DNA from 3 places in the Blastococcus sp. TML/C7B genome. Region 2 is predicted to be linked to each of the others. Evidence: predicted binding sites of a transcription regulator. Region 2 holds the regulator's gene; each other region holds the start of a gene.
What was found. The regulator LexA, encoded in region 2, represses DNA repair genes until DNA is damaged. The targets are predictions, from matches to a motif close to TCGAACANNTGTTCGA.
Positions count from the first base shown of each region.

Region 1: the regulator LexA is predicted to act here: its motif matches at 1,895-1,910, upstream of JKP76_RS16600 (DUF6504 family protein).
Region 3: the regulator LexA is predicted to act here: its motif matches at 3,530-3,545, upstream of ruvC (crossover junction endodeoxyribonuclease RuvC).

Region 1 is NZ_JAEOAA010000002.1:773,612-780,628, forward strand. Features, by position in the region: gene JKP76_RS16590 (DNA polymerase III subunit alpha) at 1-992, opposite strand, end outside; gene JKP76_RS16595 (SAV_6107 family HEPN domain-containing protein) at 989-1,480, opposite strand; gene JKP76_RS16600 (DUF6504 family protein) at 1,480-1,800, opposite strand; gene JKP76_RS16605 (YbaK/EbsC family protein) at 2,204-2,749, shown strand; gene JKP76_RS16610 (N-acetyltransferase) at 2,746-3,336, shown strand; gene JKP76_RS16615 (NAD(P)/FAD-dependent oxidoreductase) at 3,338-5,005, shown strand; gene JKP76_RS16620 (carotenoid biosynthesis protein) at 5,002-5,844, shown strand; gene JKP76_RS16625 (glycosyltransferase family 2 protein) at 5,841-7,010, shown strand; gene JKP76_RS16630 (flavin reductase family protein) at 7,007-7,017, shown strand, end outside.
Region 2 is NZ_JAEOAA010000001.1:2,155,936-2,162,952, reverse strand. Features, by position in the region: gene JKP76_RS10545 (vitamin B12-dependent ribonucleotide reductase) at 1-859, opposite strand, end outside; partial or broken gene JKP76_RS22355 (vitamin B12-dependent ribonucleotide reductase) at 969-1,361, opposite strand; gene nrdR (transcriptional regulator NrdR) at 1,654-2,139, opposite strand; gene JKP76_RS10535 (hypothetical protein) at 2,438-2,695, opposite strand; gene JKP76_RS10530 (hypothetical protein) at 2,756-3,001, shown strand; gene JKP76_RS20870 (LysM peptidoglycan-binding domain-containing protein) at 3,408-3,965, opposite strand; gene lexA (transcriptional repressor LexA) at 4,180-4,947, shown strand; gene JKP76_RS10515 (hypothetical protein) at 4,960-6,030, opposite strand; gene JKP76_RS10510 (phosphatase PAP2 family protein) at 6,002-6,724, opposite strand; gene hflX (GTPase HflX) at 6,787-7,017, opposite strand, start outside.
Region 3 is NZ_JAEOAA010000002.1:641,930-648,946, reverse strand. Features, by position in the region: gene JKP76_RS16000 (IS481 family transposase) at 1-248, shown strand, start outside; gene JKP76_RS15995 (hypothetical protein) at 260-814, shown strand; partial or broken gene pdxS (pyridoxal 5'-phosphate synthase lyase subunit PdxS) at 860-1,757, shown strand; gene JKP76_RS15985 (DUF6886 family protein) at 1,754-2,041, shown strand; gene pdxT (pyridoxal 5'-phosphate synthase glutaminase subunit PdxT) at 2,038-2,682, shown strand; gene JKP76_RS15975 (YebC/PmpR family DNA-binding transcriptional regulator) at 2,682-3,437, shown strand; gene ruvC (crossover junction endodeoxyribonuclease RuvC) at 3,564-4,133, shown strand; gene ruvA (Holliday junction branch migration protein RuvA) at 4,130-4,765, shown strand; gene ruvB (Holliday junction branch migration DNA helicase RuvB) at 4,828-5,886, shown strand; gene yajC (preprotein translocase subunit YajC) at 6,050-6,373, shown strand; partial or broken gene JKP76_RS24190 (protein translocase subunit SecD) at 6,388-6,684, shown strand; gene secD (protein translocase subunit SecD) at 7,007-7,017, shown strand, end outside.

The sequences.
Region 1 (7,017 bases), on a different contig from region 2:
AGCTCGGGGTAGCGGACGCTGCCGATGCCGAGGTCGTCGCGGACGTCGACGGCGCACTGCTCGGCCAGCCGCGCGGTGCGCTCGAGCAGCCGCAGGGCGGCGTCCCGGTCGGGGCCGACGAGGTCCTCGGCGACCTGCGCCATCTCCTTGCCCGACTTCAGGTAGCCCTCGGCGGTGCGCCGGTCGACGTGCCGCAGGTCCAGCGGCACCAGTCGGCGGGCGGCGTCGAGGACGTCCGCGGTCGGCGCGTCCAGGGCGTCGACGTACCGGACGGCGTTGCTGAGCACGACCGGCACGTCGTGCTCGGCGGCGAACCGGAGCATCGCCTGGGCCCGCTGCCGGTCCCCCCGGCCGCGGTGGTGCACGACCTCCAGGACCAGGTGCGCGCCGAACACCGCCCGCCAGGTGTCCAGCTGCGCGGCGGCCAGGTCGGCGCGACCGGCGACCAGCGCCCGGCCCACCGCGGAGTCGGGACCGAGCAGCGCGGTCAGCCCGGTGGCGTGCTCGGCGGCCGTGGCCAGCGAGCTGACCGGCTCGCCCCGGGTGCCGCGCAGGTGGGTGCTGCTGGTGAGCCGGCACAGCGACGCCCAGCCGGCGCCGTCCCGGGCGAGGAAGGTGGTGCGCGGCAGCCGGGCGTCGACGGCCGCGCCACCCCGGGCCGGTGCCCGGCGGGTGCCCGCCGGGCCGCCGGGGTGCAGCCGGGGCGGGCGGGCGCCGGATCCCGCGCCGCCGAGGGCGCGGGCGAGCGCCGGGGGTGCGGTGGTGTCGAGCGCCGGGGCGACGGCGAGGTCGACCCCGAAGATCGGGCGGATCCCGGCGGAGCGGCAGGCCAGGGCGAACTTGACCGACCCGTAGAGCCCGTCCCGGTCGGTGAGGGCCAGGGCGCCCATCCCGTGCTCGGCGGCGCGCGCCACCAGGTCGGCGGGGTGGTTGGCCCCGAACCGCATGGAGTAGCCCGACGCGACGTGCAGGTGGACGAAGGGGTCGGTCACCGCTGCGACGTGGACGAGGTGGACTCGGCGGCGGTGCCACCGACGACCCGCGGCCGCGGGTAGGTGCGTCCGGCCGCCACCCCGAGGCAGTTCTCCACGACCGAGAGGAAGGTGCCGACGTCGCGGACGAGGTCGTCGGCCTCCCGGTCGGTGACCGCGGAGGAGAGCCCCGCCTCGGCGGCGGCCCGCTTCGCCGCGCCCGCGGCGAAGAAGGCGGCCCACTCCCCCAACTCGGGGGCGACCTGCTCGAGCAGCACCCAGGCGCTGCGCGGCCGGCGCCGCCCGGACTCCGGGCGGGTGCGGGCGGCGAGCACGGCGGCCGCGGCCCGCAGCGCGCCGAGGTGCGCGGTGGCGTAGCGCTGCCGGACGTCGGTGCTCGCGGCGGCCTCGACCAGCCCGCGGCGCGCCTGGTCCAGCAGGGTGACGGCGGCGGCGGGCAGCGCCGGGGGCAGGGGCAGCTGGTCGGCCATGAGGGGTCGCGCGCCCATCAGTCGTGCACCCGGACGAGCCACCAGCGGTTCGCCGCGGCGTCCCAGGACAGGTCGAACACGCCGGCGAAGTCCGTCCGCGAGCGGCCGGCGCGCACCGCCTCCACCCGCCAGACCTCGCGCGGGGCGACCAGGTCGGCCGACGCGCCACCACCGGCGTCGCGTCGCCACCACGGCGCGGTCTCCATCCACGAGTCGAGCAGCTCCCCCACCAGGTACCGGGACTGCCCGCGCCAGAACTGCACCGGACCGAGGGCGCCCCGCTCCACCTGCACCTCTTCGCCGACCCGTTCGACGGCCTCACCGAGCACCCGGCTCATTGACAGACTCCCCACGTCTCCGGCACCCCCGACCGTCCGCACCACCCCGTGGGGAAGGCCGGGGACCGGTGCGGGCAGCGGATGAACTCTTCGTTCGAACGCGTGTTCGAACACGTCCAGTAGACCGGAGCCCGCAGGCGCCGTCAAGACGACGCGCACGCCTCCTCAGCAGCGTTGCGGATCCGGAGCACCCGCGGGCGAAGGTCTTGCTCCGGTGGTGACGCCGGCACAGGCAGTAGAGGTCGTGGCAGGCATGCGCCCGATCCCGCACCCCTGCACGGTGAGGGCGGGGTACGACGGTTTCCGCAGGTCACGAGCCCGTCACCCCGTCCGCAGGCGCTCCGGCGAGCACCCGGGCGACGGCCCGGCGCGCCGACACGTCGCCGGTGGCAGGATCATCGCCATGACCTCCGCCGCGCACCCCCGGGCCGTCGAGGTCGCCCGCCTGCTCCACGAGGCGGGCGCGCCCGGCGAGGTGCGCGTGCTGCCCGCCGAGGTCCGCACCGCCGCCGCGGCGGCCGCCGAGCTCGGCGTCCCGGTCGGCGCGATCGCCAACAGCCTGGTCTTCGTCGCCGTCGGCCAGCCGGTGCTCGTCCTGACCAGCGGCGCGCACCGGGTCGACGAGGCGAAGGTCGCCGAGCTCCTCGGCGTCCCCGAGGTCCGGCGCGCCCCCGCCGAGTTCGTCCGCGAGGTGACCGGCCAGCCCATCGGCGGCGTCGCCCCGGTCGGCCACCCGGAGCCGATCGGCACCCTCGTCGACGTCGAGCTGGCCCGCCACGAGCAGGTGTGGGCCGCGGCCGGCCACCCGGCGACGGTCTTCCCCACCACCTACGAGGAGCTGCTCCGGCTCACCGACGGCGCACCCGCCGAGGTCGGGGACGGCCCGGCCGGCCCCGGAGCGGGCGACGCACCCCGTCCCCACGACGTCGCGGAGGCGGTCGGCACGTGACGAACACCAGGCCCGGCACCCGGATCGCCGAGCTGCCGATCCCGTGGTTCCGCGACCACATGCACGAGGCGCTCGCCATCTACGGCCTGGCCATGGGCTACGACTCCGCGGTCGTCGCGGGCCGCTACGGCTATGCGATCCAGCACACCGACCGCCCCGGCTTCCGGGCCGTCGGCGCCTTCGCCGCCACGGACGACGACGCCGAGCAGCTGGTCGGCTTCGGCTACGGCTACGAGATCGCGCCCGGCCAGTGGTGGCACGACCAGGTGCGTGCCGCCCTGGACCGGCGGACGGCGAAGCGCTGGATGCCCGGCGCGTTCGAGGTCTGCGAGCTGCACGTCCACCCCGACGCGCAGAGCCGCGGGCTCGGCAGGCAGCTGCTGCACGCCCTCGTCGCCGACCTGCCCCATCCGGTGGCGCTGCTGTCCACCCCCGACGCCGACACCAAGGCGTTCCGGCTGTACCACGCCGACGGCTTCGTCGACCTGGCCCGCGGCTACCACTTCCCCGGCGACCCCCGCCCGTTCGCGATCCTCGGTGCCGAGCTCCCCCTGCATCCGCAGGACCCGGCCGCGGCGAACACCTGAGGTGAGCTCCCCCGACACCGCCGTCGACGTCGTCGTGATCGGCTCCGGCCACAACGGCCTGGTCGCGGCCGCCTACCTGGCCCGCGCCGGCCTCTCCGTCGAGGTCGTCGAGTCCGACGACGTCCTGGGCGGCGCCGTCTCGACCGTCGAGCGCTGGCCCGGTGTCCGCGTCGACCGCGGCTCGAGCGCGCACGTGATCATCCGGCACAGCGGGATCGTCGAGGAGCTGGACCTCGCCGCCTCCGGCCTGCGCTACATCGACTGCGACCCGTGGGGGTTCGCCCCGGCCCCGGCGCCCGGCGACGAGGGCCCCGACGGACGGCCCCTGGTCTTCTCCGTCGACCTCGACGCCACCTGCGCCTCGATCGCCGCGGCCTGTGGCGAGGAGGACGCCACGGCCTACCGCGAGTTCGTCGGGGTGTGGGGTCCGCGCAGCCGCGCCGTCGTCGCGTCCTTCGGGCGGCGGCCCAGCGCCGGCGGGCTGGTCCGCTCGTTCTGGCCGCTCGGTGCGCCGCGCGAGGGCCGTGAGCGCACCCCGGGCGGCGACCTCGCCGTCGACTTCCTCGGCTCGGGTGACGCGCTGCTGGACCGCTGGTTCCGCAGCGAGCGGCTCAAGGCGGCGCTGGCCTGGTTCGGCGCGCAGTCCGGCCCGCCGATGTCCGAGCCCGGCACCGCCGCGATGGTCGGCTGGGTGGCGCTGCTGCACGACGTGCCGCCCGGCCACCCGGTCGGCGGCTCCGGCGGGCTGACCGAGGCGCTGCGCCGGCGGATCGAGTCCGACGGCGGCCGGGTCGTGCTCGGGGACGGCGCCGCGCGCCTGCTCGTGGACGACGACGGCACCGGCCCGCGGGTCACCGGCGTCGAGACGGAGTCCGGACGGCGGATCCACGCCGGCGCCGTCGTCGCCGCCTGCCACGTCGGCGTCACCCGGCGGCTCGCCGGCGCGGACGCACCCCCCGCGCTCGCGGCCGCCGACCCGCCGGTCGGCAACGGGTTCGGCCTGGTGGTGCGCGCCCTCACCAGCGCCCCGCCCAGCTATCCGGGCGCCACGCCCGACGAGTCGTTGCAGGGACTGCAACTGCTGTGCACCGACCGCGCGCACCTGGCCGCCGCGCACGGCGACTGGGGCGCCGGCCGGGTGCCGCGCGAGCCGGTGCCCCTGGCCATGTCGTTCTCGGCGAGCGACGAGACGCTCGCACCACCCGGGCAGCACGTCGTGACGCTGTGGGGCCAGTGGTACCCCTACGCCCTGGCCGACGGCGCGGACTGGGACGCCATGGCCGAGACCGAGGCCCGGCGCCTGGTCGAGGCGGTCGACCGCTTCGCCCCGGGCTTCGCCGACTCGGTGCAGCGGCTGTACGTCCAGACGCCGCTCGCGCTCGAGCGGGAGCTGTCCCTGCCCCGTGGCAACGTGATGCACGTGGAGATGGGCCTGGCGAGCATGTTCGGCTTCCGACCCACGCCTGCCCTGTCGGGCTACCGCGTGCCCGGCCTGACCGGGCTGTACCTGGCCGGCGCCTCCACCCACCCGGGCGGCGGCGTGTCCGGCAACTCCGGCCGCAGCGCGGCCCGCGTGGTGCTCGGCGACCGGTCGCGGCCGGCGCTCGCCCGCGCGGCGGCCGGGCGTGCCGTGCGCCGGCTCGCCGGCCGCGCCCGGGGTCGCACGTGACCACGGGGACGGCTCCGGCACCGGCCGCGAGCCCGGACGCCGAGGTCCCGCTGCTGCACGGCACCGGCGCCCGCCGGGCCGTGCCCCTCGCGCTCGCGCTCGCCCTGGTGGCGACGGCGATCGCCTACCCGCTCACCGACGGCGGTGCCCGCGACGCGGTCAGCTGGGCGATCGTGCTGCTGGGCGGGACGCTCTCGGTCACCCACGCGTGGCTGAGCCGAGGGCCCCGCACCGGCCTCGGCGTCCTGGCGCTCGTCCTCCTCGTCTCCATCGCCTTCGAGTCGCTGGGACTGGCCACCGGCTTCCCGTACGGCAGCTGGACCTACAGCTCCGTGCTCGGCCCGACGCTGCTCGGCGTCCCGTTCCTGGTGCCCCTGGCCTGGCTGATGATGGCCTGGCCGAGCTGGCTGCTGGCCGGGCGGCTGGCCCGTCCCGTGCGCGCGACGCGGCGCAGGCCCGCGCGGATCGCCTGGGCGGCCGCGATCTTCGCCGCCTGGGACGTCGTGCTGGACCCGCAGATGGTGGACGCCGGCTACTGGACCTGGGCGCACCCCGACCCCGGGCTGCCCGGCATCGACACGGTCCCCCTGACCAACCTGGCCGGCTGGCTGCTGGCCGGGCTGGTGCTCATGGCGCTGCTCGACCTGCTGGTCGAGCGCACCGCGGCTCCCCCTGCGGTCGGCGACGCCGCGCCGCTGCTCGCGCTGGCCTGGATGACCCTCGGCGGCGCGCTCGCGCACGCCGGCTGGCTGGGGCTGCCCGGGTCCGCGGCCTGGGGCGCCGGGCTGGGCGCGGCGGTGCTCGCCGTCCTCGCCGTCCAGCGGTCCCGCCGGCGGTGAGCGGCCGGCTGCTGCGCGCGCTGGCCGGGCTCAGCGCCGCCGGTGCGGTGCACGCGGCCGTGAACACGGCGCTGCTGCGCCGCCCGCCGGCCGCTCCACCGTCGGTGCGGCGCTCGGTCGCCGTGGTCCTGCCGGTCCGCGACGAGGCGGCGCACGTCCTCGACTGCCTGGCCGCCGCCCTCGACCAGCGCGGCGTGCCCGACCTGCGGGTGGTCGTGGTCGACGACGGCTCGACCGACGGCACCGCCGCCCTGGTCGCCGGGCACCCCGATCCGCGCGTCCGGTCGGTTCCCGCCCGCGCGCCGGGTCCGGGCTGGCTCGGCAAGCCGAACGCGTGCGCCCAGGGCGCGGCAGCCGCCGGCGACGCCGACGTCCTCGTCTTCCTGGACGCGGACGTGCGGCTGATGCCCGACGCCGTGGCCGCCGCGGTCGCCGTCCTGGACGACGCGGAGCTGGACCTGGTCTCCCCCTGGCCGCGCCAGCTGGCGGGCAGTGCGGCGGAGCGGCTGGTCCAGCCGCTCCAGCAGTGGCTGTGGGCGACCTTCCTGCCGCTGCGGCTGGCCGAGCGCTCGCCGCGACCCTCGCTGGCCGCGGCCAACGGCCAGTTTCTCGTCGTGCGCCGGGCCGCGTACGACCGGGCCGGCGGGCACGCCGCGGTGCGCGGGGAGGTGATCGAGGACGTCGCGCTGTTGCGCGCGGTCAAGGCCACCGGCGGGCGCGGCGCCGTCGTCGACGGGTCGACGCTGGCGGTCTGCCGGATGTACGACGGCTGGGCCGGCGTCCGGGAGGGCTACGCCAAGTCGCTGTGGGCCTCGGTCGGCGGCTCGCCGGCCGCGGGCCTGGCCACGGCCGGGGCGCTCACCGCGATCTGGGTGCTGCCCGCGGCTGCGGCGCTGCGCGGCTCCCGCGCCGGGCTGGCCGGGTACGCGGCCGGGGTGGCCGGCCGGGCGGTCAGCGCCGCGGCGACCGGCGGGCGGGTGTGGCCCGACGCGCTGGCCCACCCCGTCTCGGTCCTCGCCCTCGACGTGCTGATGGTGCGATCGGTCCTCGGGCACCGGCGCGGCACGCTGCGCTGGCGGGGCCGCGCGGTCGACGCCGGGCCGCCCGCGCCGGACGGCCGTGCCCCCGCGCCGGACGGCGGCGGTGCGACGAGGATGGTCCGGTGACCGACCC
Region 2 (7,017 bases):
TGCGCATGACCCGGGCGTGGGCGTCGGCGTTGCGGGCGTAGCCGTCGTAGGCGCCGACGATGCCGGCCAACTCGGCCGAGCGGCGGTAGGCGGTGCCGGTCATCAGCGAGGTGATCGCCGCGGCCAGGCTCTGGCCACCACGGGAGTCGTAGGCGTGGCCGGTCGCCATGAGCAGCGCGCCCAGGTTGGCGTAGCCGATGCCCAGCTGGCGGTAGGCGCGGGTGGTCTCGCCGATCGGCTCGGTCGGGAAGTCGGCGAAGCAGATCGAGATGTCCATCGCGGTGATGACCAGCTCGACGGCCTTGACGAAGTTCTTCGAGTCGAACGTGCCGTCGTCCTTGAGGAACTTCATGAGGTTCAGCGACGCCAGGTTGCACGAGCTGTTGTCCAGGCTCATGTACTCCGAGCATGGGTTGGACGCGTTGATGCGACCGGTCTCGGGGTTGGTGTGCCAGTCGTTGATCGTGTCGTCGTACTGGATGCCCGGGTCGGCGCACTCCCACGCGGCCTGGGTGACCTTGCGGAACAGCTCCTTGGCGTCGACGGTCTCGATGACCGAGCCGTCCATGCGGGCACGCAGGCCGAAGTCGGTGCCCTCCTCGACGGCGCGCATGAACTCGTCGGAGACGCGGACGGAGTTGTTGGCGTTCTGGTACTGGACGCTGGTGATGTCCTTGCCGCCGAGGTCCATGTCGTACCCGGCGTCGCGCAGCGCGCGGATCTTGTCCTCCTCGCGCGCCTTGGTCTCGATGAACTCCTCGATGTCCGGGTGGTCGATGTCGAGGACGACCATCTTGGCGGCGCGACGGGTGGCGCCACCGGACTTGATCGTCCCGGCGGAGGCGTCGGCACCGCGCATGAAGCTGACCGGGCCGGACGCGGTGCCGCCGGAGGAGAGCAGCTCCTTGGACGGAGCGGATGCGGGAGAGGTTGAGGCCGGCACCGGAGCCGCCCTTGAAGATCAGGCCCTCCTCGCGGTACCAGTTGAGGATCGAGTCCATCTCGTCGTCGACGGCGAGGATGAAGCAGGCGCTGACCTGCTGCGGGGAGCTCGTGCCGACGTTGAACCACACCGGCGAGTTGAAGCTGAAGTACTGGTGCATGAGCATCCAGGTCAGCTCGTGCTCGAAGATCTCGGCGTCGCCCTCGCTGGCGAAGTAGCCGTGCTCGCGACCGGCCGCACCGTAGGTGAGCACCACCCGGTCGATGAGCTGGCGCAGGCTGGTCTCGCGCTGCGGCGTGCCCACGGCACCGCGGAAGTACTTCGTGGTGACGATGTTGGTGGCGTTGATGCTCCACTCGGCCGGGAACTCGACACCGCGCTGCTCGAAGTTGATCGAGCCGTCGCGCCAGTTGGTCATGACGACGTCGCGACGCTCCCACGTCACCTCGTCGTAGGGGTGCACACCGGCGGTGGTGAAGACGCGCTTGATCTTGAGGCCCTTGCGGCTGGGCGCCTTGGTGCTGCGCCGCGCGCGGGTGCCGGCCAAGCGGTCGTCGGTCTCGGTCATGGTGTGGAGCTCTCCCTGTCGATGTGGTGCGCGGTGTGGTGCTCGGTGCGCGCTGCGGAGCCGCGCGGTGAGAGATCGGAGGGCTGGGGAAGAGCCGCGATCGCGGTGCTCGGGTGATGTCTAACCGGAGGTGCTGACAGTTCTAGGAGCTGCCGGAGGGGCCCGCCGGCTCGGGGCCCCCGGTGGTGCGGGCCTTGAGCTCGGCGATCTCCTTCTCGAAGTCGGCCACCGAGGTGAAGGCGCGGTAGACGCTGGCGAACCGGAGGTAGGCGACCTCGTCCAGCTCCCGGAGGGGACGCAGGATGGCCAGCCCGACCTCGTGGCTGGGCACCTCCGCCGCGCCGCTGGCGCGGATGGTGTCCTCGACCTGCTGGGCGAGCAGCGCCAGCTGGTCCTCGTCGACCGGCCGGCCCTGGCAGGCCCGGCGGACGCCGGCGACCACCTTGGCGCGGTTGAACGGCTCGCTGACGCCGCTGCGCTTGACGACGGCGAGGACCGCCTCCTCGACGGTGGTGAACCGGCGGTTGCACTGGGGGCACGACCGGCGACGACGGGTCGTGGCCCCCTCGTCGGCCTCCCGCGAGTCGATCACCCGGCTGTCGGGGTTGTGGCAGAACGGGCAGCGCATCGCGGTTCACCTCCCTCGCGGCTCCTCGTCCGGGCGCCCTGTGGACCCTCCTGGGGACATCCGGTGGACGCCGCGGGGAGAACCTGAGGAGCAGCCTGTGGACAAGGCTTACAGCTCTGTAACTACTAGATCTAGTGGAACCCTAAGCCTGGCCCCACTAGATGTGCAAGAGCGGGGATCGTCGGCGTGTTCCGCCCTGACCCGGCTGTCACCCCTGGGAACACGGCTTCCCAGCAGTCACACGACACGCCACGGCGACGCGCCGGTGGATCCGCCCGGAACTCCGGGAAGGGACCGGTCAGGCGGAGCGGGAGCCGCTCAGCCGGGGACGCCGGGCGCCCGGCGCCAGGTCGCTGAGGCGCATCGGCCGGGTGAGCAGATCGGGCTCCGCGTCGATCCGGCCGGTGCAGACCTCGGCGCGGCCGAGGGACTCCTCGGGGCGGGGCGTGCGAGCGGTGGGCACCGCCCAGCCGGCGCCGGTGTGCGGGCGCGCGGCACGGCGCGGCTCGGCGGCCGGCCCGGTGACGGCGGTCCCGGTGACGACGGCGTCGGCCACGGCGGGCAGCTGGTCGGTGGCGTCGGAGACCGCCGCGAAGACCTCGGTGTCGGCCGCGCGGTGGCGACCCTCCTCGCCCGGGGCGCGGTGCCGGCCCGCGGCGACCGGGCCCGCGACCGCGGCGGCGGGCGCCCCTCCGGCGCGCGGCGGCGGCCGGTGCGACGGGCGGGCGCGACCTCGTCGCGGATCAGCGGGAGCGCGGCAGTGGCCGTCGTGTCGGCGGTCGCAGCGGTGGCAGCGGCGGCGGTGGCGGTGGCGGCCGTGTCGGTGACCCGGCTGCGGCTGCGCAGCGCCGAGATCGCCTGATCGGGCGGGAGCACCTGCTTGACCTGCGGGTCGATCCGGCCGGACCGCGCCGCGGCGGCCGCCTCGGCGTCCGGCAGGCGGAGCGCGGCGAGGTCGATCCACGCCGTCTCCTCGACGCCGCCGACGACGACCCGGACCCACATCTGACAGGCGCCGGAGGCGTCGTGCCGCCAGCCCAGCAGCTCGCCCGACCACCACGTGCCGGCCTGGAAGACCTCGACGGCCTGGGGGGAACTGGTGAAGACGGCCGCGCGGCTCTCCATGGCACCTGACACCCGACGACCGTAAGCGCTCGGACGACCACCCTCCGTGAAGGCACCCGGGCAGAGGATTGACGAACTGACCGCCTCGGCTTGACGAGGTGTTGCCCTGGCCGGCGCGCCGCCCGTGGGCAGGGCGCCCGCGGTCACGGGAGGACGAGCGTCTGGCCGGGCGCGATCGAGGCGTCCGCCAACCCGTTCAGCTCACGGATCTCGGCGACGACCGCGCGCACGTCGTCCCCGCTGCCGGCGACCGAGGCGGCGATGGACCACAGCGTGTCCCCGGACTGCACGACGACACTGCTCGCCCCCGCCAGGCGCAGCCCGCCGTCGTCGGAGACGACCGAGCCCACCCACGAGCCGACGACCACCCCGACCGCCAGGCCCAGCACCACACCCAGCCGCCGGGCGCGACGGGTCAGCCGGAGCGCCGGGGCGGCCGGGCGCTCCACCCCGCGACCCGGCACCGGCCTGCGTGCGGCGGGCGCGGAGGGCAGCGGCCGACCCGGCCGCGCCGCGGAGGGGCGCCGGCCGTGCACCGGGAGCCCGGCCGGCGACCGACCCGCACCTGGGGGCACCGCGACCCGGGGGCCGGCCTGGTCGGGGACGGCGCGGAGCTGCCCGCGCCGGACCGGACCACCGGCCAGCGGCGGGCGCCACGGCGCCTGCACGGCCTCGTCGAACTCCACCACTGCCTGCGCCACGCTTCCCATGACCACTCCTCCCGACGGCCGCCCGCGACCTTCGAACGGCTGTTCGAATCGAACGTCTGTGCGATGTCTACCGGACGGGTCCGACAGAAGCGACCCCGGCACGGCGACTTTCTTCGAACACCTGTTTGAAAGCGAGAGCGATCGGCGCTACGGTCGTCCCGACGCACACCAGCACGGCTGCAGCGGCAGCCCGCGAGGAGGAGACGTGGCGGAGACCAGCGGGACGTCGGGGGGCCGGCGCACGCGCAGCGCGACGGCCGAGCCGGGCACCGACGAGGGCACCGCCACGGTGCGCTCCTTCCCCGACCGCGGCGCCGACGGTGACGGGCTGACCCAGCGCCAGCGCCGCGTGCTCGAGGTCATCCGCGACTCGATCGACCGGCGCGGCTACCCACCCTCGGTCCGCGAGATCGGCGAGGCGGTCGGCCTGTCATCCGCCTCGTCGGTGGCCCACCAGCTCTCGGTCCTGCAGAAGAAGGGCTGGCTGCGGCGCGATCCGAACCGCCCCCGCGCCCTGGACGTCCGGCTGCCCGGCGACACGTCGCGCCCCACGGCACCGCTGGCGGAGCCGGTGGCCGGCACGGACGAGCCGGTGTCGGCGCCGACCTACGTGCCGCTGGTCGGCCGGATCGCCGCCGGCGGCCCGGTGCTCGCCGAGCAGGCCGTGGAGGACGTCTTCCCGCTGCCCCGCGAGCTCGTCGGCGAGGGCACGCTGTTCATGCTCAAGGTCGCCGGTGACTCGATGGTCGAGGCCGCGATCTGCGACGGCGACTGGGTGGTCGTCCGCCAGCAGCCGACCGCGGAGAACGGCGAGATCGTGGCCGCGATGATCGACGGCGAGGCGACGGTCAAGACCTACAAGCGGCGCGACGGCCACGTCTGGCTGCTCCCGCACAACCCGGCCTACGACCCCATCCCGGGCGACGACGCCACGGTCCTCGGTCGGGTCGTCTCGGTGCTGCGGCGGGTCTGAGCGACCCGCGGATCAGCGCTTGGCGCGCCGGCGCAGCGCGCCGCCGAGCCAGACCACGACGGTCGCCACCGCAGCCGCGATGAGCGCGGTGGTGACCGTCGACCGGCCCGACCCGGTGAGCTCGCTCAGGGTGGGCACCGGCCCGTCCGACGACGCCGGAGCATCGGAGGCCGATCCCGCCGGGATCGGCACGACGACGACGTCGCCGGGCACACCCTCGCTCGCCACGACGAGCCGCCGGCTGTCCGCCGTGAAGCTGATCGCCTCGCCCTGCGGCGAGTCGGGCAGGGCCACCCGCACGGGCGTGCCGGCGAGCGCGCCGGCCACGTCGGACCCGGACAGCGGCCAGACGTAGGCGTCGGTGTAGGTCCGCAGTGCCAGGGCGGACCCGTCGGCGGCCACCGCTCCCCCGGTGATCAGCAGCTGGCCGGCGCGGCCGACCGGTCCGCCCGCCGTCCCGGTGAGCGTCATGTTCACCGTCGCGACCCGCTCCATCGGCACCGTCGCCTGCTCCGACAGCGGTGCCGTGGGCCGGTAGACCCCGCTGGAGCCCAGGACGTCCTTGGTCACCAGGTACGGGGTGCCGTCGGGGGCCAGCAGCAGCGCCTCCGAGTCGTGCGCGCGGTCCGGGTAGGTGAGCCGGTGCACGCCCGCCGAGCCGTCGGGCCGCAACGAGAGCAGCGCGACGGTGGACCGGATCGCGGTGTTGTCCCCCGCGTCGGCCAGCCAGACGGTGCCGTCGGCGCTCATGCCGAGGTCCTCGGGGTCGTAGGGGTCCACGTCCGCGGTCCGCGTCTCCAACACCTGGCAGCCGGCGTCGAGCACCGTCACGGAGAGCTGGTCCCCGCCGTCGTTCATGACCAGCATCCGGTCGCCCAGGTCGACCAGGCCGGAGATCTCGTCCAGCGCCGGATCGGTGATCGTGCAGCGGACCTCGGGCGCGCCGGCCTCCTCACCCGCCGCGGCCGGTGCACCGACCAGGAGCAGCGCGGCGCCGAGGAGGACGGCCCCGCCGAGCCGGACCGCCGGCGTGGCTCGTCGTCCTCCAGCGCCGCTAGGCGGTCGGCCGGCCTGCTCGGGCACGGACCCAGCGTGACAGGACGACGGCGTCCAGTGCGTGAACCACGCCCAGCAGCACGATCCCCACGGCCGCACCGACGACGGCGTCGGTGACCCAGTGGAAGTCCAGCGAGATCATCGACAGCCCGGTCAGGACGGGGCCGACGACGCTCAGCCACCAGAAGACGTGCTGGACGCGCAGCGGCAGTCCGTACTCGACCGCCTGCCACCGGGCGACACCCCACATGAGCACCGCGTTCGCGACGTGCCCGGAGGGGAACGAGGCGCCGTCCTCGTGGAAGAAGTAGCTGCCGGGGTAGCCCGGCGCGGTCCGCCCGGTGCCGAACTTCAGCGCGTAGACGACCCCGGTCAGCAGGGCCAGGGCGACGAGCACGCGGACGAGGGGCAGCAGGGTGCGCCGCGTCCAGCCCAGGTAACCGACCAGGCCGGCCAGCACCACCAGGATGGTCACCCGGCCGCCCAGCTGGGTCACGACCCAGACCAGCGGGTAGGCCGCCGAGTCGGCCAGGCCCCAGCCCCGCACGACCTCGGAGACGCGGACGTCGAGCCGCTCGGTGGCGCCGGAGGCGAGCAGGTCCAGCGTGACCAGGCCGCCGACCACGAGCGCGACGAGCACCAGCCACCAGGAGGGCCGGCCCACCGGCAGCCGGGCGTCGGTGCCCCGGGGGCCGGCGTCGCGCACCACGCCGCTCGTCACCGGCCCACCGTACCGGGCCGTGACCTCGTCGTGACCTGGACGAGCCGGACCGGGCACGGGTGTCACCCCACCGGGGCGGCGAACTCCTCGAGCGCCGCGGCCAGCGACCCGTCGACGCGGGCGGTGAGCCGGGTGCCCCCGGCCTCGTGCACCTCGGCGAGCACCTCGCCGTCGCGGTGGACGCGGGCGACGAGGTCACCCCGGTCGTAGGGCACGAGCACGTCGACGTCGACGTCCGGGTGGGGCAGGCGCGCCGCGATCAGCTCGCGCAGCCCGTCCATGCCGGCGCCGGT
Region 3 (7,017 bases), on a different contig from region 2:
GCGCCCAGCTCAACATCACCCCAAAACGGACCCGGCCCTACCGCCCGCAGACCAACGGAAAGGTCGAACGCTTCAACCGCACCATGACCAGCGAATGGGCCTTCGCTCAGCTCTTCACCAGCGAAGCCGACCGCCGCGCCGCCTTTCCTGCTTGGCTACACGGCTACAACCACCATCGGCCCCACACCGGCATCGGCGGCCACCCACCCATCAGCCGCTTGACCAACCTGCCCGGTCAGTACAGCTAGCCTTCGCCCTCATGGGTGCGCAGGCGTGGGTGTGGGCGGTCCTCGCGGTCGTCGCCGTCCTCCTGCTGCTCTGGACGGCGTGGACGCTGGTCCGGCTCACGCGGCTCGAGGCGCGGGTGGCCCGCGCCCGGGCGACGCTCGAGGTCCAGCTGCGGCGGCGCGCCGGGCTGGCGGAGGAGCTGGCCCGGGAGCACGCGGCGGCGCTGGGCCCGGAGCGGGCGCGCGCCCTCGCGGGGGCCGCCGCCGACGCCCGCTCGTCCGGGCCCGGGGACCGGGAGGCGGCCGAGAACGCGCTGGGCCGCGAGCTGCGCGAGCTCCCGCCCGAGCTGCCCGGCGTGCCCGCGCCGCTGCAGGCCGACCTGGCCGGCACCAGCACCCGCGTGGCGCTGGCCCGGCGCTTCTACAACGACGCGGTGCGCGACACCCAGGCGCTGCGCAGCCGCCGGCTGCCGCGGGTGCTCCGGCTGCACGCCGGGTCCCCGCTGCCCCGCTTCTTCGACATCGACGACCGGCTCGAGGTGCTCACCGGCAGCGGTGCGGGACACGCGGCCGCCGAGCGTCCGTAGGATCACGGGCCTCCGACCGTCCCTCTGCACCCCGAGGCGCCCCCGATGACTGCGCAGACCCCCTCCACCGGTACCGACCGCGTCAAGCGCGGCATGGCCGAGCAGCTCAAGGGCGGCGTCATCATGGACGTCGTCACCCCCGAGCAGGCGAAGATCGCCGAGGACGCCGGCGCGGTCGCCGTCATGGCGCTCGAGCGGGTCCCCGCCGACATCCGCGCCGAGGGCGGGATCTCCCGGATGAGCGACCCCGACATGATCGAGGGGATCATCGGCGCGGTCTCGATCCCGGTCATGGCCAAGGCCCGGATCGGCCACTTCGTCGAGGCGCAGGTGCTCCAGGCGCTCGGCGTCGACTACATCGACGAGTCCGAGGTGCTGACCCCCGCCGACGAGGCGCACCACATCGCCAAGAGCGCGTTCACCGTGCCGTTCGTCTGCGGCGCCACCGACCTGGGCGAGGCGCTGCGCCGGATCTCCGAGGGCGCGGCGATGATCCGCTCCAAGGGCGAGGCCGGCACCGGCAACGTCGTCGAGGCCACCCGGCACATGCGCTCGATCCGCGCCGGCATCAAGGCGCTGGGCACCCTGGACGAGACCGAGCTGTTCGTCGCGGCCAAGGAGCTGCGCGCCCCCCGTGGAGCTCGTGACCCAGGTCGCGCGGGAGGGCAAGCTGCCGGTCGTGCTCTTCACCGCCGGCGGCATCGCCACCCCCGCCGACGCGGCGATGATGATGCAGCTCGGCGCCGAGGGCGTCTTCGTGGGCTCGGGCATCTTCAAGTCCGGCGACCCCGCGCAGCGCGCCGCCGCCATCGTCCAGGCCACGACCTTCCACGACGACCCCGACGTCATCGCCAAGGTCTCCCGCGGGCTGGGCGAGGCGATGGTCGGGCTCAACGTCTCGACGCTCCCCGCCGACCAGCGCTTCGCCTCGCGCGGCTGGTGACCCCGACCGCCCCGGCGGTGCTGCACTTCTCCGAGGACCCGACGATCCGCCGGTTCGTGCCGCACCGTGCCCGCACCTCGGCGGACCCGCGCCCGCTGGTGTGGGCCGTCGAGCCGCTGGCGGCCCCGGAACCGGTCGGTGACCTGCTGGCCCTGCACGAGCAGGCGCGGATCCAGCTGCGGGCGCTCCCCGAGCTGGGGGCCTTCTGGCGGGACGTCGTCGGGTCCACGCTGGGGTTCAGCGGGATCCGGCTGGGCAACGCGCGGCCGGCGGTCGCGTCGTGAGCCGGCCGCTCATCGGGGTGCTGGCGCTGCAGGGCGACGTCCGCGAGCACCTGGCCGCGCTGCGCGACCAGGACGCCGAGGCGGTGCCGGTGCGGCGGCCCGAGGAGCTGGCCGCCGTCGACGGCCTGGTGCTGCCGGGCGGGGAGTCGACGACGATCGCCAAGCTGGCCCGCCGGTTCGGGCTGCTCGACCCGCTGCGCGCCGCGGTCCGGGACGGGCTGCCGGTCTACGGCAGCTGCGCCGGGATGATCCTGCTCGCCGACCGGCTGCTCGACGCGCCCCCGGACCAGGAGACGATCGGCGGGCTCGACGTCACCGTCCGCCGGAACGCCTTCGGCCGGCAGGCCGACAGCTTCGAGTCCGAGATGGACGTCGAGGGCCTCGGCGGCGGCTCGCTGCACGCGGTCTTCATCCGGGCGCCGTGGGTGGAGGAGGCGGGCGACGGCGTCGCCGTCCTCGGCCGCGTCGTCGGCGGGGAGGCCGACGGTAGGATCGTCGCGGTCCGCCAGGGGAACCTGGTGGCCACGAGCTTCCACCCCGAGCTGACCGGGGACCGCCGGGTGCACGCGCTGTTCGTCGAGATCGTGCGGCGTCACCTGGCCGCGAGGGCCGGCGCGGGCGCCGGGAACGAGGAGGACTGATGAGCGGCCATTCCAAGTGGGCGACGACCAAGCACAAGAAGGCCGGCATCGATGCCAAGCGCGGCAAGCTCTTCGCCAAGCTGATCAAGAACATCGAGGTCGCGGCCCGCACCGGTGGCGGTGACCTCTCGGGCAACCCGACGCTCTACGACGCCGTCCAGAAGGCGAAGAAGAGCTCGGTGCCCAACGACAACATCGACCGGGCGGTCAAGCGCGGTTCCGGTGCCGAGGCCGGTGGCGTCGACTACCAGGGCATCACCTACGAGGGCTATGGCCCCGGCGGCGTCGCCGTCCTCATCGAGTGCCTGACGGACAACAAGAACCGCTCGGCCATGGAGGTCCGCACCGCCATGACCCGCAACGGCGGGAACATGGCCGATCCCGGGTCGGTTTCCTACCTGTTCTCCCGCAAGGGCGTCGTGGTGGTGCCGAAGTCCGACGGCGTCGACGAGGACACCGTGCTCATGGCCGTCCTCGACGCCGGTGCCGAGGAGGTCCGCGACCTCGGCGACACCCTCGAGGTGGTCAGCGAGCCCGGGGACATGGTCGCCGTGCGCACCGCCCTCCAGGACGCCGGGATCGACTACGACTCCGCCGACATGGGCTTCCTGCCCAGCGTGCAGGTCGAGCTGGACGAGGACGGCGCCGGCAAGGTGTTCCGCCTCATCGACGCCCTCGAGGACCTCGACGACGTGCAGAACGTCTACGCGAACTACGACGTCTCCGACGAGGTCATGGAGAAGATCGACGCCTGACGGCCGCCCCGCCCGAGGGCGGGGCGCCCCGGCGGAGGCCGGTCCGCTCCGCGTGTTGCGGGCGCGCGCCGCAGAGTTGCGGTTAGCGTGGGTCGAACAGGCGTTCGGTCGGCGGGAGGCTCTTCCATGCGGGTGCTCGGCATCGATCCGGGGCTGACCCGGTGCGGCTGGGGGGTCGTGGACGGCCGCCCCGGCGCCCGGCCGGCGGCGGTCGGCGTGGGCGTGATCCGCACCCTGGCCGAGCTGGACCTGGAGCTGCGGCTGCTGGAGCTGCACACCGCGGTCACCGCGCTGCTGCGCGCGCACCGGCCCGACGTCGTGGCCATCGAGCGGGTCTTCACCCAGAACAACAAGGGCACGGCCACCGGCACCGCGCAGGCCGCGGGCGTGGCCGCGCTGGCCGCGGCGCAGGCCGACCGGCCGGTCGCCTGGCACACCCCCAGCGAGGTCAAGGCGGCGATCTCCGGCAACGGCCGCGCGGACAAGGAGCAGGTCACCCTCATGGTCACCCGCGTGCTCGGCCTGGCCGAGGCGCCGAAGCCGGCCGACGCCGCCGACGCGCTGGCGCTGGCCGTGTGCCACGTCTGGCGCGGCCCGGCCCAGCAGCGGCTCCGCTCGGCGGCGATCGCCGGCGGCATCGGCGCGCCCGTCGTGCAGCGCACGCTGCCGCGCTGGCAGGGGGTGGCGGCCCGATGATCGCCTCGGTGAACGGCCGGGTGGCCGCGGTCTCCCCGGACGGCGCGGTCGTCGAGGTCGGCGGCATCGGCCTGGCGGTGCAGTGCACGCCCGGCACCATCGCGCGGCTGCAGGTCGGCGAGGCCGCGCGGCTGTCCACCAGCCTGGTCGTGCGCGAGGACTCGCTGACCCTCTACGGCTTCGCCGACGACGACGAGCGCTCGCTGTTCGAGCTGCTGCAGACCGCCAACGGGGTCGGCCCGCGGCTCGCCCAGGCCGTGCTGGCCATCCACCCGCCCCGCGAGGTGCGCCGCGCGGTGTCGATGGCCGACGTCAAGGCGCTCATGCAGGTCCCCGGCATCGGCAAGAAGGGCGCCGAGCGGCTGATCCTGGAGCTGCGCGACCGGCTCGGCTCGGTCACCACCGACACCTCGCTGGACGGCCCGTCCACCGGCCTGCCGGCGGTCACCCCGGTGGCACCGTGGCGCGACCAGCTCACCTCCGCGCTCGTCGGCCTCGGCTGGTCGGGCAAGGAGGCCGAGACGGCGGTCGTCGAGCTCGCGCCGGTCGCCGACGCGCAGATCGTGGAGACCGGCGGCGTCGAGGTCGCGGTCCTCCTGCGCCGGGCGCTCCAGCTGCTGGGCCGCTCGTGAGCGCCCCCTTCGACCGGTCGCTGACCGGTGAGGTCGCCGCCGACCTCGGTCAGGAGTGGGCGGTGTCGCCGCAGGCCGGCGACGAGGAGCGCGTGGTCGAGTCGGCGCTGCGCCCGCACTCGCTGCACGACTTCATCGGCCAGCCCAAGGTCGCCCGGCAGCTGGCGCTGGTCCTCGAGGGCGCCAAGCGGCGCGGCCGCCCGCCGGACCACGTGCTGCTGTCCGGCCCGCCCGGGCTGGGCAAGACCAGCCTCGCGCTGATCATCGGCTCGGAGCTCGGGACGGCGGTGAAGATCACCAGCGGCCCGGCGATCGAGCGCTCGGGCGACCTCGCCGCGATGCTGTCGAACCTGGCGCCCGGCGACGTGCTGTTCATCGACGAGATCCACCGCATCGCCCGGCCGGCCGAAGAGCTGCTGTACATGGCGATGGAGGACTTCCGGGTCGACGTCGTCGTCGGCAAGGGGCCGGGGGCGACGGCGATCCCGCTGGAGATCAACCCGTTCACCCTGGTCGGCGCCACCACCCGCGCCGGCCTGCTCACCGGCCCGCTGCGCGACCGCTTCGGCTTCGTCGGCCAGATGGAGTTCTACGAGCCCGCAGAGCTGCAGCAGGTGCTCGCCCGCAGCGCCGAGCTGCTCGGCGTCGAGCTCACCGACGAGGGCTCGGCGGAGATCGCCGGCCGCTCCCGCGGGACACCGCGGATCGCCAACCGGCTGCTGCGCCGCGTCCGCGACTACGCGGAGGTGGAGGCCGACGGCCGGGTCACCCGCGCCGTCGCCGAGGCCGCGCTCGCGCTCTACGACGTGGACCACCTGGGCCTGGACCGGCTCGACCGCGAGGTCCTCTCGGCGCTGGTGACGAAGTTCGGTGGCGGCCCGGTCGGCGTCGCCACCCTCGCCGTCGCCGTGGGGGAGGAGCCGCACACCGTCGAGGAGGTGTGCGAGCCCTTCCTGGTGCGCGCCGGTCTGCTGGCCCGCACCTCCCGCGGGCGGGTCGCGACCGAGGCGGCCTGGCGGCACCTGGGGCTGGAGGTGCCCCGGGCCGGGATTCCGCTCGGCCGGGTCACAGCAGACCCACAGGGCGCAGGCTCGTCGTCAGAGCCGCTCTTCGACGCCTAGACTCCGGGGCGCTGGCGCGCAAGAAGAGAGGCCGCGGCCGTGCGCGCCCCACCGGGTCGCCGCGTGCCGCGCACCGGGTGCGCGCAGGCAACCGACGAACCCGAGCGGCCCCCGGGCCGCACCGACCGCGGAGCTGGACGCGCGGTAGAGAGGCACACCTGTCGTGGAGCTCTTCCCTCTGATCATGCTGGTCCTGCTGGCCGTGCTGCTGTTCGTGCTCCCCGCACGCCAGCGCAAGGCGATGCAGGCCCGGGCCCAGGCGCTGCAGGAGTCGCTGACCATCGGCTCGCCGGTGATGACCACCAGCGGCATGCACGCCACGGTCGTCGGTCTCGGCGAGACGACGGTGGACCTGGAGCTCGCTCCCGGCGTCGTCGTCACCTTCGCCCGCCAGGCGGTCCTGGAGATCCGCGAGCCGGTCACCGGCACCCCGGGCGATGACGCGCCCGGTACGGCCGGGGGACGCCCGGCCGACGACAGCTTCTGATCGCAGGAGATCCCGTGGCCAACCGCTCGTTGCCGGCCAGCCGGTACTTCGGGGCGTTCGTCCTCGTCCTCGCCGTGCTCTACGGCCTGGTCTTCTTCACCGGCTCCACCCGGACGCCGCAGCTGGGCCTGGACCTGCGCGGCGGCACGACCGTCACGCTGACGGCCCGCACGCCGGACGGCGGGGCGCCCGACCGGGAGGACCTCGAGCTCGCCCGCCGGATCATCGAGCAGCGGGTGAACGGCCTCGGTGTCGCCGAGGCCGAGGTGGTCACCGAGGGCGACTCGAACATCGTCATCTCCGTCCCCGGGGACGACGGCGACCAGGCCCGCGAGCTCGGCGAGACCGCCCAGCTGCGGTTCCGCCCGGTGCTGAACGTCGCCCCGGCCGACCAGGCGCCGGCCGAGGACGCCGCGCCCAGCGACGGCGCCGAGGCCACCGACCCGGCCGCACCCACCGAGGGTGCCGAGCCCACGGACGGCGCCGAGCCCACGGACGGCGCCGAGCCGACCGATCCGGCCGCGCCGAGCGAGGCCGCCGAGCCGACCGACCCGGCCGCACCGAGCGGGGCCCGCCGAGCCGACCGGCGGCGCGGACACCGCTGCGCCCACCCGGGCGCCGGACGCACCCGCCGTGACGCAGGA